4 regions of the Exiguobacterium sp. S22-S28 genome follow, and region 4 is predicted to be linked to each of the others. Evidence: riboswitches for the same ligand, from Rfam matches in the RefSeq annotation. Region 4 holds a riboswitch; each other region holds the start of a gene.
The links. Region 4 has a riboswitch for S-adenosylmethionine ahead of ACHA8N_RS13200 (methionine ABC transporter ATP-binding protein). Riboswitches for the same ligand answer to the same signal wherever they lie in the genome.
Positions count from the first base shown of each region.

Region 1 (4,548 bases), on a different contig from region 4:
AGATGATGCAACAAATCATGGAACGGGCGAAAGAATTGGTCGCCGGTAAATTACAGATCGTTGAAACGGCGGAAGATTGGGAGTTGCTGCTCGAGGAAATCCGGGGAATCGATGAGTGGGTCCAACTGTCGCGCTATTATACACCACGCGTACATCCGCAAGAGATGATTCAACAGACGAAAGAAGAGCAACCGATGTCACCCGGTCCGCTGACGGAAATGCCAAAATCGGACGAACCGATTGTCGAACAACGGTATGCGTACACATTTGTCCGGGAATTAAAAGGCGGATCGTTGCAGGAATGGCCGAACAGCCATATCTCGGAAAAGGAAATCCGTCAATGGAATCTCGAGCACGGCATGGAAGTCCGCGTCCAGATTATTCATCAAGACCAACGGCGGACGTCACTGGAAGTGCTCGCCGTCGTCGCAACCGATCAAATGAAGACGCTGGAGCAACGAATCGTCTTTGAAAAATGTATCGTCAAAAATCATGGCATTATCGAGTCGACGGTCAACGGTCCGTTGAAGGATGAAACGGGAAAACCGTTTTACTACGCAACTCCGGTCGAAGATATGCGATTCTTTCAATTGAAGGAAGGACAACTCGTCGACTTGGTGATGTGGAAAGGTCATCCGGAAACACTGACGATTGCCTGGAAGTATGCCTTCCAATATGAAGAACCGATCGTTCAACCGTTCGATCCGTCAACAGAATCGAAACCAACAGACGCGACGGCAGAAATGGACGTGACATCCGTATCAAAAAAATCGACCGGACGATATGCCAAGCAGATGAAGCGAAAACCGACTGTGAAAAAGGTCCGGCAACCACGCCGGATTCGTGAAAAGAAACAACAACCGATGACACCGCTCGTCACGACGTCGCTGCCGGGACAACCCATCGATTACGTCGACAAGGAGCCGCTTGAGTTTGCAGCGTTTAAAGGAATGCGGCTCGTCATCGTCGGAAACGAACAGCAGGCACCGGTCTACCGGACATTTTTTGCTGAGACCGGAATCGAGCTGATTCATTTAGCGGGAGATGCCCAGTCGGCGAAGAAAATTGCCAGCCTCGCGCAAAAGACGGATGCCATCGTCGTAATTACGAGTCGTGTTTCCCATGCGGCGTCAGCCCATGTCATCGCACAAGCCAAAAAACATGCCATCCCATTTGCGATGGAACGCCTCGATGGTCGTCGTTCGCTCTATACGGCCTGCCAACGTCAGCTCGAAAAAGCACGCCTGCACAAGTTAAAAACAGGAAAATCTTAAAAATAACTGAAACTCCTTGCCGCATAAACCGTAAATAGGAGTAGCACTTATTTTAAGGAGGATCTTTATGATTAAAGAATTAAAACTATCGGCACGTGAGTCACTTAACGGTCGCTGGGTCTTAATGGCACTCATGTTTTTACTGTTTCTCATCATTCAAGGGATTCCCACTACGTTTTCTTCTGCTCCGAACGAAGACTTTCAGTTCATCGATGTGATTGGATTTGTGTTGAACATCCTGTTCCTGCCGCTTGCCATCGGTTGGGCATGGCTTGCGCTGTCTGTCGCCCGTAAAGAAGAGGCAAAAATCGTCGATTTATTCGAGCCGTATAAGTTTTTCTTGAAAGCAGTCGGTCTGTCGCTTGTTCAAGGTATTCTTCTTGGATTGTGGTTCTTACTGTTGATCGTTCCAGGGATCATCAAGTCATTTTCGTATATGCTGACCTATTACATTTTACGTGACGAACCGTCGATCGGTATTTTAGATGCGATTACGCGATCACGCCAAATGATGGATGGTCACAAGATGGAAGCCTTTATGCTTGTCCTCTCCTTCATTGGTTGGTTCCTGCTTGGTTTGATTACGATCGGAATTGCCTTCCTCTGGGTTGGACCTTACTTCAGCGTCACCCTCGCCAAGTTTTATGACCGCATCCGCGGTGAAGAAGCACCTGTCGAAGAGTCGACGTTTGTTGCCCCATATTAAGAAAATGAGGATGAGAGCCCAGCTCTCGTCCTTTTTTGATACTGTTTTTAATTCCGATTGGAAAACAAGGTTTAGTGGTTGCTTTACTCTACTAAAAAGTGTACGATAATTCCAATAATTCTTATCAAGAGAAGTCGAGGGAATGGCCCGAAGACACTTCAGCAACCCCGCATCATGCGCGGAAGGTGCTACTTCCTAAAGGGATCAACCCCTTTACAGATAAGAGCAGACATGATGAATCCGTCGCTCTTTTCGATTTTCGAGAAGAGCGATTTTTTTAATAAGGGGGACATAGCAAATGGAGTATGGATTTTGGTTACCGATTTTTGGAGGGTGGTTACGAAACGTCGAGGACGAACAGATGCCGGCGACGTTCGATTATGCCAAACAGGTGGCGCAAATAGCAGAACAAATCGGGTTTTCGACGACGCTGATTGCAGAATTAAACTTAAATGACATCAAAGGGCTGGAAGCGCCAAGTCTTGAAGCCTGGACGACAGCAGCGGCGATTGCTGCGACGACAGAACGGCTGGAAATCATGACAGCTGTCCGTCCGGGGTTCCATAATCCGGCGACGACGGCGAAGATGGCAGCAAACATCGACCAACTCAGCAACGGACGTTTTACGCTGAACGTTGTCTCTGCCTGGTGGGAAGAAGAAGCGCGGCAATACAACGGGATCTTCACGGCGCATGACGAACGGTATGCGCGGACGGAAGAGTTTGTCACGATCATGAAAGGATTATGGGCAGACGCCTCACCGTACAGCTTCGACGGGAACTACTATACGCTTGAGAAGACACAACTGCATCCGAAGCCGGTTCAACGACCGGGCATCAAGTTGTACGCAGGCGGGGAAAGTGAAGCCGGCAAACAAACCATCGTCAATCATTGTGATGCCTATGTCATGCACGGCGGAACGGTAGAAGAAGTATCCGTCAAGATTGAGGATATGAAGGCGCGTCGACAAGCGACCGGACAACCGCCGCTTGAAAGTTTTGGACTGGCTGCGTATATCATCTGCCGCGATACGGAAGAAGAGGCCGTTCAAGAGTGGCAACGGATCACGGACGTCAAGGAAGACGGTGCCGGGTACGTCGGGTACGACGATTTCGTCAGCAAATCGCAACTCGAACAGCAGGTAAAACGGAACGATTATTCAGTCTCCAACCGCGGACTCCGTCCTGATTTGATCGGCACACCGGAACAGATTGCCGAACGGATTCTTGCGTTTGAGCAGGTGGGTGTCTCCTTATTATTACTTCAATTCTCACCACAACTTGAAGAGATGGAACGCTTCGCGCGCGACGTCATGCCGCTTGTCGAAGAAAAACGAAAGGTAGGTCAAACCAAATGACAAAAATTCATATCTTACACGAAAACCAAGAATGGACGGACCATTTAATTAAACGACTCGAGGAACTGGAGTTGCCGTATGAACAGTGGCATCTCGATGAAGGACAGGTCCCGCTTGATGAAATCCCGCCAGAAGGCGTCTTCTACAGCCGGATGAGTGCGTCTTCGCATACGCGCGGGCACCGCTACGCGCCGGAACTGACGGAAGGGGTGCTCGCATGGCTCGAGGAACACGACCGGACGGTCTTCAACGGAACACGTGCGTTGCGACTGGAAGTCAGTAAAATCAATCAATATACGGCTCTTCGAAAAGCCGGTATCCGTGTTCCGAAAACGACGGCTGCCGTCGGACGTGATCAGATTGTTGAAGCGGCGAAAAACATCGGGGTGTCGTCGTTCATCACGAAACACAACCGTGCCGGAAAAGGACTTGGTGTCCAGTTGTTCCATTCGATTGAAGCACTTGAAACGTATCTCGATGGTCCGACCTTTGATGAGCCGGTCGACGGCATCACCCTGATTCAAGAGTATATCCAAGCGCCTGAACCGTATATCACGCGTTGTGAATTCGTCGGCGGAAAATTCGTTTACGCCGTACAAGTTGATACATCAGAAGGCTTTGAACTGTGCCCGGCGGATGCGTGTGTGATCGATGACTTGTTCTGCCCGGTCGGGGAAGAAGCACCACAAACTCCGATGAAGTTTAAAGTCGTTGATGGATTCGATGATCCAATCATCCAGCAATACGAAGCCTTCCTGCAAGCGAATCAGATTGCTGTCGCCGGGATTGAATTCATCAAGGATGCGGACGGGACGATCTATACGTATGATGTCAACACGAATACGAACTACAACTCGGATGCGGAAGCGGCGGCCGGTAAGTTCGGAATGCTGGAGCTCGCGAAGTTCCTTGGGAATGCGTTGGAGCGTCAAACGGTAAAATAAATTATGATTGCCGATTAAAATAAGCCAAATACCCTGTCTGTGTGTAGTCTGAAGTTAGAACTGCACACATCAGGGTATTTTTTAGTAAAGGGAGGTGTTCCGATGGTGACATGGCACGAAGAAAAAGTCCTCGACGTTCCAATCGAGCAGGCTTGGCATTTATTTGACCACGATCGGTTGCAACGGTTAATTCCGGGTGTCGTCCAGCACGAAGTGATTGAACGCAAACCGGGTGTCGTCGGTTCGACGTATCGGCAAACGTACATG
Region 1 covers NZ_JBHFFC010000031.1:168,144-172,691, reverse strand. The annotation lists gene ACHA8N_RS15320 (DUF2325 domain-containing protein) at 3-1,274, shown strand; gene ACHA8N_RS15315 (DUF975 family protein) at 1,342-1,980, shown strand; SAM riboswitch class I at 2,099-2,206, shown strand; gene ACHA8N_RS15310 (LLM class flavin-dependent oxidoreductase) at 2,279-3,337, shown strand; gene ACHA8N_RS15305 (ATP-grasp domain-containing protein) at 3,334-4,281, shown strand; gene ACHA8N_RS15300 (SRPBCC family protein) at 4,384-4,548, shown strand, end outside.
Region 1: linked by a shared signal. The riboswitch ahead of ACHA8N_RS15310 (LLM class flavin-dependent oxidoreductase) and the one ahead of ACHA8N_RS13200 (methionine ABC transporter ATP-binding protein) in region 4 are both predicted to bind S-adenosylmethionine.

Region 2 (4,548 bases), on a different contig from region 4:
ATCATGACCGTCGTATCAAACCGTTGGTAGCCATAGGTAATCGCTAAGTCACCGAGTCCGCCGCCGCCAATCGCCCCGGCCATCGCTGATGCCCCGATCAAGCCAATCGTCGCGATCGTCAAGTTCAGAACAAGCGAGCTGAGTGCTTCCGGCAACAAGAAACGGAAAATCGTCTGCAACGGTGTCGCGCCCATCGCTTCCGCCGCTTCCAGGACGCCCGTACTGACTTCGAGCAACGAACTTTCAATCAATCGGGCAATGTACGGTGCCGCATAAAACACCAGCGGCACGATGGCTGCCTTCGTGCCGATCGACGACCCGACGAGCAACCGTGTCAGCGGAATGATTGCGACGAGCAGGATAATAAACGGGACGGACCGGAAAATATTGACGGTGCTGCTTAAGACGTTAAAGAACGGCACTTGTTCGAGCAACGCCCCTTTACGTGTGACAACAAGCAGAATCCCGAGCGGTAAACCAATCAACGTCGAGAAGAGTAACGACAATCCGACCATCGTCAGCGTCTGCAGGAACGCGGTCCAAATGTCTGTGTAATTAACCAACATCCGCGAGCACCTCCTCGACGACGACATCCGACTGATGGATATAGTGAAGTGCCCGGTTAATTTCCGGTGTGTCACCAATCAGTTCAACGAGCAGACTACCGAATGGAATATTTTGCAGTTCCGTGATGCTGCCGTGCAGAATGTTGAGATCAACATCAAACCGTTTCGCGACTTGTGATAAAAGCGGTTGTCCGGTGCCTGCCCCAAGGAAATTGATTTTATAAATATGATGCCCGGCACCACGCTGATCGATGACTTGTTGAACCGACGCCGGAATCTCATCCTGCATGACGGAACGGACGAAATTTTTCGCTGTCCCCGTCTGCGGATTCGAAAAGACGTCAAACACGGTACCCGACTCAATCAGCTTACCGGCCTCGATGACGGCGACCCGGTCACAAATCTCACGGATGACACCCATCTCATGGGTAATCAGTAAAATCGTGATGCCGTATTCCTGATTAATCTGTTTCAACAGACGTAATATATGTTGTGTCGTCTGCGGATCAAGGGCGGATGTCGCTTCGTCACATAACAGGACGGACGGCTGAGTGGCAAGGGCCCGGGCAATCCCGACACGTTGCTTCTGTCCGCCGGATAACTGATCCGGATAATGATCGGCTTTGTCTGCCAAGTCGACAAAATCCAGCAGTTCGGTGACACGCCGGTGGACTTCCTCTTTTTTGACGCCTTTTAAGACAAGAGGTTTGGCAATATTCGCAAAAACCGTATTGGAATCCAACAGATTGAAGTGCTGAAAAATCATCCCGATGTGTTGTTTTGCTTCCCGCAATTGTTTCGCCGAGAGTGTCGTCAAATCTTGTCCATCGACCGTTACACTGCCGGATGTCGGACGTTCGAGCAGGTTAACACACCGTAATAAAGAACTTTTTCCGGCTCCGCTGAAACCGATGACGCCGAAGATTTCGCCTTTTCGGATTTCAAGATTCACTCCGTTTAAAGCCGCAATCGATTGCTCGTTTGTCTGATAGATTTTTTTTACATTTTTGAATGTAATCACCATTTCTCCCCCTTTAAAAATACAAAAAGGCCTCTTCTTAAGAAACAAGAAGAGACCTGGATCCGCACAATGGCAGAATCCACTCGACTCATCTCTCAGACAATTGTCTGATGGAATTGGCACAGTGCTCATAATGAGTCTGTTGCCGAGGTTTCGTAGGGCCAGTCCCTCCACCTCTCTGGATAAGTGTTGCGGTATGAAATTCATATGTGTGTTGTTGCTGTTCGAACTTATGTCGTAAAACTAATTTTTACATTACAGAAAGATCTTTTAAAGGTCAACCATATTTTCAAAAATAAACCATATGACCCATATCGATTGATTTCCCGGGTTGGGCTTCATCATAGAAGAGTTCCGGTCGCCGGTCAAGGAGCATTTGACAATCCTTTTCTAGCAGTGCTATCATCTTCTCAATGATTAATCCGACAATTCCTATATGTTATATCAAGAGTGGACGAGAGACCTGGCTCTAGGACTCCACGGCAACCTGCGATTTGCAAGGTGCTCCGACCAGCAAAGCGGCTGCTTTGGATGATACACACGAGAAACTCGTTTGCGTCCAAAGCCAAATGGGTTTTTTTATTTTGAAATGGAGGACGAGATGATGAGTATGGTTTATCCTGTTTTACCTGGCGCCGACGATTTTTTCTTTGACCGTGGATCCGTCGGCATTTTGCTCTGTCACGGCTTCAACGCAACCCCGCAAAGTGTTCGGGCTGTAGGAGAACGCTTTGCCGAACGCGGTTTCTCCGTCTATGCGCCGCGCCTGCACGGTCACGGCACGGATTTGCGTGACTTTGAGGCGGCGACGGCAGAGGACTGGAAACAAAGTGTCCGTGACGGCTATGAACAATTGACCCGTCGGTGCGAATCCATCTTCATTGTCGGACAGTCAATGGGCGCGACACTTGCCCTTGCTCTTGTTGCAGAAGGTCTGCCGGTTGCAGGAATCATCACGATCAATGCTGCCTTATCTGTCCCCGCCTATGAAGCATTATCGTTCACCGAATGCACGGTCTATCTGCCGGAAAGTCCACCCGACATTAAACGATCGGCTTTCGAAATCGTCTATGAATATGTCCCGTCTGTTTGTGCGTCTGAGCTGTTACGACTGATTGGCGAGACGATTCCCGTACTTCCTGACATTCAAATTCCGACGCTTATTTTATATTCTGCTGAAGATCATGTCGTTCCACCGACCTGTTCGGATTACCTGCACCGGACAATTGGTTCCGATGACAAACGAAGTTATTGTCTGCTCGATTCCTATCACGTGGCGACGCTCGATCACGATCAAGAGACGATCGTCCGTGAAACAGCACAATTTGTCAATCAGTTTAGCCGGCTGACGCAGACCGGTTAAAAAAAGCGAGCAATTCCCGGGTCTCATTGCCGGAAATTGCTCGCTTTTTCTATCGTGTCCTGTTAGTTCTGTTGTTGTTTTTTCCATTCCTGTAACGGTTGCGGTTTCCCCGGAACTTGATGACAGTGGCGGCAACGTGGTTCATATGACTCAGACGCTCCGACAAGAATAATGGGGTCATTGTAGTTTGCCGGTTTCCCGTCAATCAATCGTTGTGTCCGTGACGCCGGATCACCGCACGAAAGACAAATCGCCTGCAATTTCGTCACGAACTCAGCCCGCGCCAGTAATTCAGGCATCTTCCCAAATGGTTCCGCCCGAAAATCCTGATCCAGCCCCGCGCAAATCACGCGTTTGCCATCTTGAGCCAGTGCTTCGATGACTGCGACGATCTCATCGTCAAAAAACTGGACTTCATCAATCGCGACGATTTGCGTCTCTTCCGCTACTGCTGCGTAAACATCACGGCTCGTCGCCATCGGAATCGCGATGACGGAGTTACCGACGTGCGACACGACATGCTCCTCGTGGTACCGGTCATCAATCGCCGGCTTAAACACTTGAACCGGCAACTTTCCGTATTGTGCCCGTCTGACGCGACGGATCAGTTCTTCTGATTTTCCGGAAAACATACTTCCGCAAATTACTTCAATCCAACCATATTGATTGATCACATGCATCATCGTAAAACACCGTCCTCTAAAATAGTCACTTTAACGAGTATAGCCCGAATCCAGATTAAGAAAAAGGATTGACTTCTAAAAATCAAAAAGCCTTTCCAAATCCGGATTTTTCTTCATCTTCTCATTTCAACTGGTATCTATTTCCTGTACACTAGAAGAGAAGTTTCTTTGAAGGAAGGTGACTCCGATTCATCACATGCTACATGACATACTCCAACAATATGGAGCGTTCGGACTCGCCATTCTGTTAGCAGGCGGAATCGTCGGTCTCCCGGTGCCTGACGAGACGTTACTTGTCATGTCCGGATTTTGGATGCACCACGGTGATTTACCGCTGATCGGAACTATTCTCGCGGCTTACGCCGGCAGCTGCATCGGCATGACCATCAGCTATATGCTCGGTTTAAAACTGGGGATGCCACTCCTTCACCGGATGGCTCCGAAGTTACGGATTTCTGAAAAACATATTTTCAAAGCAGAAGTCGGATTTTTACGTTACGGAAAAACCGTTTTAATCATCGGTTACTACATACCCGGTCTCCGGCAGCTGTCCGCATTTTTTGCCGGTGTCTCGAAAATGCCGTTCCGGATCTTCGTCACCTATGCGTATACCGGTGCCTTGATTTGGATCAGTATCTTTTTAGGGGCAGGTTATTTCCTCGGTCGTCATTTTTCCTTCAGTCTGCTCATGGAACATTTTGCGAATAATCCGGATACACTCCCGTATCTTATCGGAGCTGCCGGTGGAATCGGACTATCTTTCGTTTTGAGAACGTATCTGGCGTACCGTACCAAGTTCTGTCTATACAAAAACAGCCTGCTCCAGTGATGGAGACAGGCTGTTTTTTAATACCGGGGTCGCAATTACTTGCGGCCGTATTTTTTGTTGAAGCGATCGACACGACCGTCTGCAGC
Region 2 covers NZ_JBHFFC010000033.1:91,563-96,110, forward strand. The annotation lists gene ACHA8N_RS16135 (methionine ABC transporter permease) at 1-566, opposite strand, end outside; gene ACHA8N_RS16140 (methionine ABC transporter ATP-binding protein) at 556-1,587, opposite strand; SAM riboswitch class I at 1,673-1,776, opposite strand; SAM riboswitch class I at 2,026-2,128, shown strand; gene ACHA8N_RS16145 (alpha/beta hydrolase) at 2,192-2,950, shown strand; gene ACHA8N_RS16150 (thymidine kinase) at 3,013-3,633, opposite strand; gene ACHA8N_RS16155 (DedA family protein) at 3,830-4,462, shown strand; gene ACHA8N_RS16160 (type B 50S ribosomal protein L31) at 4,498-4,548, opposite strand, start outside.
Region 2: linked by a shared signal. The riboswitch ahead of ACHA8N_RS16145 (alpha/beta hydrolase) and the one ahead of ACHA8N_RS13200 (methionine ABC transporter ATP-binding protein) in region 4 are both predicted to bind S-adenosylmethionine.

Region 3 (4,548 bases), on a different contig from region 4:
GGGTGCGACAAAAACATTTGTTGCCAAGCTGGGAGAAACATCACGATACGGAATATTCATTAAGACGCCTCATTTCTAGAAATGAATTTAAATTCAGTTCAGTATACCATTAGTCGAAACAAAAACGGGGGGAAGACCATGTCGCGTATATGTACTAAATTACAAATCGATGTGCCGATCATTCAAGGTGGCATGGGAAACATCAGTCATGCTGAGTTGACGGCAGCGGTTTCGAATGCCGGCGGACTTGGAACGATTGGATGCGGGACGATGACACCTGTTGAAGTCAAACAATTGATTAAAGAGACACGCCGGTTGACGTCGCGTCCGTTTGCTTTAAATATCGCGATCCGGGTCTCGCCGTATACGGAAGACTTAATCACATTGGCGATTGAGGAAAAAATGCCGGTCGTGTCCTTGTCGGCCGGTAATCCGGCTCCGTTTTTGTCCAAGTTACGGCAGGCGGGAATCCAAACAATTGGTGTAGTTGCTTCCGTCAAACAGGCCGTTAAAGCCGAACAGGCAGGAATGGATATACTAGTGGCAGAAGGAGTCGAGGCCGCAGGAATCAATTCGCCACTTGAGTTGACGACAATGACGTTGATTCCGCAAATCACGGATCATGTCACGATTCCTGTTCTCGCCGCCGGTGGAATCGGTGACGGTCGTGGTCTCGCCGCTGCCTGGATGCTCGGAGCTGAAGGGGTGCAACTGGGAACCCGGTTGATTGCGACGCAAGAATCCCGTGTGCATGAGCATTATAAAAGACATCTTGTGCAGGCGGATGATCTCGAGACACGGATTATTGGTCGTGAAGTCGGACAAGTCCGGCGTGTCTTGAACGGAGCGTATGTGGAAGGGTTACGTCCTGCGTCGCTCGCTGAGTTCCAAGAAAAAACGAACGAATCATTTCATATCAAAGGGGCACTTGAGGGCGACGAGACAGCAGGATACGTCAATGCCGGTCTCGTTGCCGGTTTGATTGATGATGTTCCAACCGTTGCGGAACTGTTTAACCGGATGATGGATGACGCCTTCGGACGGATTGAACGGATGTATCGGACACTTCAATAGCGTCAGTGCAGAAGAAGCAGACCTCATGGGTGAGCTTCTTTTTTTTGATTTCAGGACATTTGTCCTTTTCAAAGTCGGGCGTAATGCGGTCTACTCATAATTGGAGAAAAAGGAGGATGAAGATGCAAGGAATCGTGTTTGCCTTATTCAGTGGATTGTTTATTGCCTTGCAAGGCATTTTTAATGCCCGCCTGGGTGACGCGGTCGGTCCGTGGTTATCCGTGACCATCGTTCACTTTGTCGGTTTGATGGGTTGCTTGTTGATTTATGGGTTTGTCCGTGACCGGAAAATCGGCGGTTTTCGAAAGTTGCCGTTGATTTATGCCAGCGGCGGATTGCTCGGCGTGTTAGTCGTCGTTACGGAACTAACGTCGATTCAACTGCTTGGAATGACGTGGGCGATGTCGTTGTTACTCGTCGCACAGATTCTATGTGCTTTTGTCATTGATTTGAACGGCTGGTTCGGTGTCATCAAAAAAAGCAGCAACCGGGGGCAATGGGTCGGTGTCGGATTGATGTTGACCGGCGTTTTGATCTTTTCGCTCGCCTGAAGTGAATCAAAGGAGGAAACCAAATGGGATTAGGAATGTTTTGTGCCGTTGTTGCCGGGATGATGATCAGTTTACAAACCGTGCTGAATGCGCGGATGAGTCATGCCTTCGGTGCATGGGCGACGACGACGTTAGTCTTTCTTGTCGGATTGCTCGGCTCGTTGCTTGCCTTACTCTTCTTTCGCGGAGGAACGCTCTCGGCAATCCGCGAAGTTGAACCGTTGTATTTGTTTGGCGGGTTAGTCGGCGTCGGGGTTGTTTTTTGTGTCATGCGGGGGATTCAACTGCTGGGTCCTTCGATTGCAATTTCGGTCGTCTTGATTTCGCAACTGAGTTTTGCGTTATGCGTCGATGTCTTCGGTTGGTTTGGTCTGCCGCAGGTCGATTTATCGCTTGGACAGATAGCCGGTCTCGCCGTGATGCTGACCGGGATTTTTGTTTTAAAACGGTATCAAGTCGTCGATGAGGCGGAACAAGCAGAGGACGTCAAAGCGATTTCCTGAGTGGACGACAAAAGGTTCGTCACGTTGGACCGCGAGATCTCGGCTGGAAAAATCAAAGAAGGGATTGTCCATCGGTCTGAGATGGCAATCCCTTTTTGCATTTTGTTTAGACTGTTACTTCTTCTTTCCAGGCGACGTCGATAAAAGCATCGCGACCGGACGCTTTCCGGTCTTTTTTGTAGTGCGCCGGATTTTTTTTGTGGAAGTCCTGATGATACTCTTCCGCCGGATAAAAGGCATGCGCCGGTTCAATCCGTGTGACGATTGGTTGTTTGAATCGGTTCGTTGCTGCTAACGCGTCACGCGACGCAATCGCTGCGAGACGTTGTTCTTCCGTATGATAAAAAATTGCCGGTGCATACTGTGTGCCGCGGTCCTGGAATTGTCCGCCGGCATCGGTCGGATCCGTCTGCGGCCAGTACAGTTCGAGTAACCGTTCGTACGAAAACAGTGCCGGATCAAATGTAATCTCGACGACTTCGGAATGCCCGGTCGTTCCTGTTTTGACCTGCTCATATGTCGGGTTGTCGACATGTCCTCCTGTATAACCGGACACGATACTGTGAATACCCGGTAGTTCCTCAAATGGTGTCACCATGCACCAGAAACATCCTCCTGCAAATGTTGCTTTTTCCATGTCATCTCTCCCTTTCCCTTGGTTCCTTGAACCGTAATGCTCTCATTTCTGACATCGAGAAAACGAAAACGACTCCTTTGCTTGGTTGCAAAAGGAGTCGCCGCTTTTTATCAACCAAAGCTTTCGCTTTGCTGGTCGTAGCACCTTGCTGTACGCAGGTTGCTGGGACGTCATCGATCCAGATCTCTCGGTCCACTCTTGATAAGTGTTATATGAAGTTGATGTAAGTTCGTTATCGTTGGGATGATAATACCATTCACAAAAGTGGAAAGTCAATCCTTATGTTTGTAAGGCGCGGAGAACCGTGGCCCCTAACGTTTTGGCTCCGATCAGCAAGGCCTGCTCGTCGATTTCATACTTTGGGTGATGTTGCGGATAAATCGTTCGACCGTCCGTCTTCGCAGAACCGGTGAAGAAGTAACTGCCCGGGACCTGCTCAAGATAATAGGCGAAATCGTCGGCAGCCATCATCGGTTTGACTTCACGGACGTGTCCTTCCGGTAAAAAGCCGGCCGCTTCCTGAATGAGCTTCGTTTCATTCGGATGATTCCAAAGCGACGGATAACCGGTCGTGAAATCGATGGAATACGTAGCGCCAATTCCGGCACACGTCGTCCGGGCGACCAGATCCACCTGCTGGCGCAACTGATGCCGGAGTTGTTCATTAAACGTCCGGATTTCTCCGACAATCCGCGCTTCGCCGGTTACGATGTTCGGAGCTGTTCCGGCGTGAAACGAACCGATGGCGACAATCGCCGGTTCAAACGGATCGACCCGTCGACTGACGAGGTGCTGAAGATTACAGACGAGCTGTGCGCCGGCGACGAGTGCATCCTGCGTCCGGTGGGGGGCTTGGGCATGACCACCTTGACCGTGGACGACGATTTCAAATTCATCGATGGCACATAACGTATGTCCGCTGTGGTAACCGATCGTCCCAACCGGAAGATCGTTTTCAAGGTGGGTACCAAAAATCGCATCCACTCCTTCGAGGCAGCCATCTTCGATCATTTGAATGGCACCACCCGGAAACACTTCTTCACCGTGTTGATGAATGAAGAGGATCGTGCCCTCGAGTTCTTCCTGCAACGGTTGAAAGGCAGCTGCGAGTCCGAGGACGATTGCCGTGTGTCCATCATGTCCACAGGCATGCATCACACCGGGACGGATTGAGCGAAACGACAGTTCGGTTTCTTCCTGAAGCGGTAATGCATCAAAATCGGCACGGACGGCAATCGTTTTTCCGGGACACGCCCCTTGTAATGTCGCGACGATACCGTTACCCCCGACATTTTTTTGATACGGGATACCGAGTGCTTCATAGTATTCGATGATTTTGGCCGGTGTCCGGACTTCTTGAAACGACAATTCCGGGTGGCGGTGAAAATCGCGGCGCAAACGAATCATCTCGGCTTCTTGTTGTGCGAGATGGGTAAACAGGGTTTCTAACATCAAAATCATCCTTTACGGTATGTCTTTAGGAAAAACGGGTACAGGTAGAGGTAATCAAATCAGAGGAGGAATCAACACATGGGTGAAATCATCGTCAATGCCGTTCTTACAGTCAAAGCAGGATTAGCAGATCAAGTCTTTCCCATTTTAAGCACGGTTTACAAAGCCACACAAAACGAGCCGGGTTGCTTACGTTATACGTTACATCAATCGATTGAAAATGAACATGAGTTCATGCTCTATGAAGTCTACCAAGATGAGGCTGCACTCGAAGCGCATATCGCATCGGACCATTATAAAGCATACCGCGAACAAATCGAGTTGTATCTCG
Region 3 covers NZ_JBHFFC010000014.1:37,626-42,173, reverse strand. The annotation lists gene ACHA8N_RS03480 (gamma carbonic anhydrase family protein) at 1-60, opposite strand, end outside; gene ACHA8N_RS03475 (NAD(P)H-dependent flavin oxidoreductase) at 139-1,074, shown strand; gene ACHA8N_RS03470 (DMT family transporter) at 1,197-1,625, shown strand; gene ACHA8N_RS03465 (DMT family transporter) at 1,649-2,128, shown strand; gene msrA (peptide-methionine (S)-S-oxide reductase MsrA) at 2,235-2,765, opposite strand; SAM riboswitch class I at 2,870-2,973, opposite strand; gene ACHA8N_RS03455 (M20 metallopeptidase family protein) at 3,045-4,217, opposite strand; gene ACHA8N_RS03450 (putative quinol monooxygenase) at 4,296-4,548, shown strand, end outside.
Region 3: linked by a shared signal. The riboswitch ahead of msrA (peptide-methionine (S)-S-oxide reductase MsrA) and the one ahead of ACHA8N_RS13200 (methionine ABC transporter ATP-binding protein) in region 4 are both predicted to bind S-adenosylmethionine.

Region 4 (4,548 bases):
TGCCTGCTGGTACGCGGATTTTGGCGAAGCTCGAATGGATGAACCCTGGGGGCAGCGTCAAAGACCGCCTGGGCATTCAACTCGTTGATGCAGCTATCGAACAAGGATATGTGACACGAGGCGGAACGATCATCGAACCGACTGCCGGCAACACCGGCATCGGTTTGGCGCTCGCCGCTAAAAAATACGACTTACAAGTCATCTGTGTCGTTCCTGAAAAATTCAGTCAGGAGAAACAGACGTTGATGCGGGCACTCGGCGCGACTGTCGTCAACACACCGACTGAACTCGATATGCAAGGCGCGATTGATAAAGCAAAAGAACTGGGACAAACGATTCCGAATAGCTACGTCCCGCTTCAATTCGAAAACGAAGAAAATCCGGTCACATATCAGCGGACACTTGGTCCTGAGCTGATGGCGGAACTCGATCACATCGATTGGTTCGTCGCCGGATGCGGGTCAGGCGGAACGTTTGCAGGAACCGCTGCCTACTTGAAAGAGCGGCTTGGAACAAAAGGCGCGATCGTCGAACCGGAAGGCTCTGTCCTCAACGGAGGACCAGCCGGACCGCATAAGACGGAAGGCATCGGGACGGCTAAATGGCCGAGCCTTGTTTCCCGCGATCTGGTCGATGAGATTCATACGATTTCGGACCACGACGCGTTCACGAAAGTTCATGAATTAGCGGCACGTGAAGGTCTGCTCGTCGGCAGTTCAGCCGGCGCGGCACTCGCGGCAGCACTTGATATTGCAGAACGTTTTCCCGGCAGTACCATCGTCACCGTCTTCGCCGACAGTGCCGAACGGTATTTGAGCCAACAAATCTTTGAAAAGGTGGACGAGACACATGCGTAAAAAGACAGCATTGATTCATGGAGGAACAGGCGTCGATCGAGCAACTGGTGCCGTGACACCTCCGATTTATCAAACGAGTACGTACAAACAAGAGAAAATCGGTCAATTAAAAGAAGGTTACGAATACTCGCGGACAGCCAACCCGACACGGACAAGCATCGAACGATTGATCGCGGACCTTGAAGGCGGCGCACGTGGCTTCGCCTTCGGATCAGGAATGGCTGCGATTCATGCTGTCTTTAACCTGCTGGAGTCAGGTGACCATATCGTCATGACCGATGATGTCTACGGCGGAACGTTCCGTTTGATGCAACGTGTCTTGCCGAAGTTCAACATCCAAGTGACGTTCGTCGACACGACGGATCTCGCCGCGACGGAAGCTGCGGTTCAAGACAACACGAAGATGCTGTATGTCGAAACACCGACGAACCCCTTGTTAAAAGTCACGGATATCGCTGCTGTCGCTGACATCGCGAAACGCAATAATCTGAAACTCGTCGTCGACAACACGTTTGCGACACCATACTTGCAACAACCACTTGCACTCGGTGCAGACATCGTCTTGCACAGTGCAACAAAATACATCGGCGGACATTCAGACGTCGTCGCCGGACTCGTCGTCGTCAACAGCGATGCACTCGGTGAAGATCTTCACTTCATTCAAAACTCGACAGGTGGTATTCTTGGACCGCAGGACAGCTTCCTGCTCGTCCGTGGTTTACGGACACTTGGTATCCGAATGGATGCAATCGAAGAAACGTCACACGATCTTGTTCAGTTCTTACAGGAACAAGATGTCGTCTCGAACATCTTCTATCCCGGACTTCCAACACATCCGGGTCACGCGACACAACAAAAACAGGCGACTGGATTTGGCGGCATGATCAGCTTTGATGTCGGATCAGCGGAAAACGCGGAGAAACTCGTCGAAGCGACACATTTCTTCACGCTGGCTGAGAGTCTTGGAGCTGTTGAAAGCTTAATTTCTGTTCCGGCACGCATGACACATGCCTCGATTCCGGCAGAACGTCGCGCTGAGCTCGGCATCACGGATGGTCTTGTCCGGATTTCGGTTGGACTTGAGGATGCAGAAGACTTAAAAGAAGATTTAGCACGTGCGTTCAGCCTGCTTCAGCCGGTTTCAGAAAAAACTGTTTGACAAGCAAAATAAGCCCTGCTAATATTCAGATTATATTAAAAATAACTAAATACCGATAACTCTTATCGAGAGTGGTGGAGGGACTGGCCCGATGAAACCCGGCAACCGCGGAATTTATTCCGAAGTGGTGCTAATTCCAGCAGACGAACGTCTGCAAGATGAGAGCAAATGGTTTTGTGTACTGAAAAAGTGCGCGCGTTTGCTCTAAAACGTGCGCACTTTTTTTACGTTTAGGAGGGACAGTATTGATTCGCTTACAGGATGTAGGAAAGATTTATCGCTCGAAGCGCGGATCGGTTGAAGCCGTCGTCAATGTCGACTTAACAATCGAGCGCGGTGAAATTTTTGGAATAATCGGTTATTCGGGAGCAGGGAAATCCACCTTGATCCGATTGCTGAATATGTTAGAAGCTCCGACAAGTGGCTCAATCCAAATCGACGGGGTCGAAATGACGACGTTACGTCCAAAAGAATTACGCGGTGTTCGCAAAAACGTCTCGATGGTCTTCCAGCACTTTAACCTGCTGTGGTCGCGGACGGTTGAAGAAAACATCATGTTCCCGCTCGAACTCGGCGGTTATCCGAAAGCACGCCGTAAAGAGCGGGTCGCCGAGCTGATTCAACTCGTTGGACTCGACGGACGTGAAGGTGCTTACCCGTCTCAACTTTCGGGTGGACAAAAACAACGGGTCGGGATTGCCCGGGCACTGGCGTCGAACCCGGACGTCTTATTATGTGACGAAGCGACAAGTGCGCTTGATCCGAAAACGACGGACTCGATTTTAGAGTTGCTTGTCGACATCAACAAAAAACTGAAACTGACCATCGTCTTGATCACGCATGAGATGCACGTCATTCAGAAAATCTGTAACCGGGTCGCCGTCATGGAAGCCGGGAAAATCGTCGAACAAGGACCGGTCGCCGAAGTCTTCCGTCATCCGAAACAAGCGATGACAAAAGAGTTCGTGAAACAGTTGACGTCTTCGTCAGAAAACGAATTGACGTTTGCGAAATTACGGGAACGGTATCCGACCGGGAAAATCGTTCAGTTGACGTTTGTGGGTTCAACTGCTGAAAGCCCGATTCTTGCCGAAGTCATGAAAGATTCGACCTTATTATTTAATATCATTGGCGGGAACGTCGGACAGACGCAAGATGGCGCCCTTGGGACGCTGTTCATTCAGTTGATCGGTGCCGAACATGAAACACAAGCGGTCATCGCCAAACTTCAAGCGAGTGACGTTGAAGTGGAGGTGGATCACCGATGAGTACATTTTTTGCAGATGTGGATTGGGATATGGTCTGGGAAGCAACCGGTAGTACAGTCTATATGACGGCTGTTGCAGGGCTCGCGACGTTTATCCTCGGATTGGTTATCGGTCTATTGTTATACGCGACAAACGAAGAATTGTTATTCAAGAACCGAGCATTGTATTCTGTCCTCAGTTTTTTAGTCAATATCTTCCGTTCGATTCCGTTTATCATTTTATTAATCTTGTTGATCCCGATTACGAAAATCATTGTCGGATCATTTTTAGGACCGACCGCTGCGTTACCGGCGTTAATTCTGGGTGCAGCACCGTTTTACGGCCGGATGGTCGAACTCGCTCTTCGTGAAGTTGATAAAGGGGTCATTGAAGCTGCCGAATCGATGGGCGCAACGAAGTTCCAAATCATCTATAAAGTCTTGATTCCGGAAGCTCTTCCGGCAATCGTTTCAGGTATTACCGTAACACTCGTCGCACTCGTCGGTTACACGGCAATGGCCGGGTTAGCCGGTGGTGGTGGACTGGGCGACATGGCCTTCATCGAAGGCTTCCAGCGCTCACAAAATAACATCACCGTTATCGCGACACTGCTGATTCTCGTCATCGTCTTCATTATTCAGATTATTGGTGATTTGCTCGTCAAAGCAATCGATAAACGATAATACTAACTTTAATTCATTGGAGGAATCATTCATGAAACTTTGGAAAAAATTTGTCGGCACAGCAGCAGTATCGGTCTTAGCAGTCAGCCTTGCAGCATGTGGAGAAGAATCTTCATCAGGCAGCGGCGATTCAAAAACACTCGTCATCGGAGCATCAAACGTTCCCCATGCTGAAATCTTGGAGCACGTTCAAAAAGAATATGAAGCAAAAGGCTACAAACTCGAAATCAAGAAATTCCAAGATTACGTGTTACCGAACAAAGCACTTGCTGAAAAAGAAATCGACGCGAACTACTTCCAACACGTACCGTATCTTGAGCAACAAGAAAAAGAAAACAAAGACTATAAATTTGAAAGTGCCGGCGGCGTTCACGTTGAACCACTCGGTGTCTATTCTAAGAAGTACAAGTCACTTGACAAATTACCAACAGGCGCAACGATCTTAACGAGCTCAAACGTCGCAGAACGTGGACGCGTTTTGACATTCCTTCAAAACGAAGGACTCATCAAACTAAAAGACGGTAAAACAACAGATGCACAATTGAAAGATATCGTAGAAAATCCAAAGAAAATTAAATTTAAAACGAACATTGAAGCATCAC
Region 4 covers NZ_JBHFFC010000030.1:55,506-60,053, reverse strand. The annotation lists gene ACHA8N_RS13210 (PLP-dependent cysteine synthase family protein) at 1-857, shown strand, start outside; gene ACHA8N_RS13205 (bifunctional cystathionine gamma-lyase/homocysteine desulfhydrase) at 850-2,016, shown strand; SAM riboswitch class I at 2,076-2,181, shown strand; gene ACHA8N_RS13200 (methionine ABC transporter ATP-binding protein) at 2,262-3,284, shown strand; gene ACHA8N_RS13195 (methionine ABC transporter permease) at 3,281-3,946, shown strand; gene ACHA8N_RS13190 (MetQ/NlpA family ABC transporter substrate-binding protein) at 3,978-4,548, shown strand, end outside.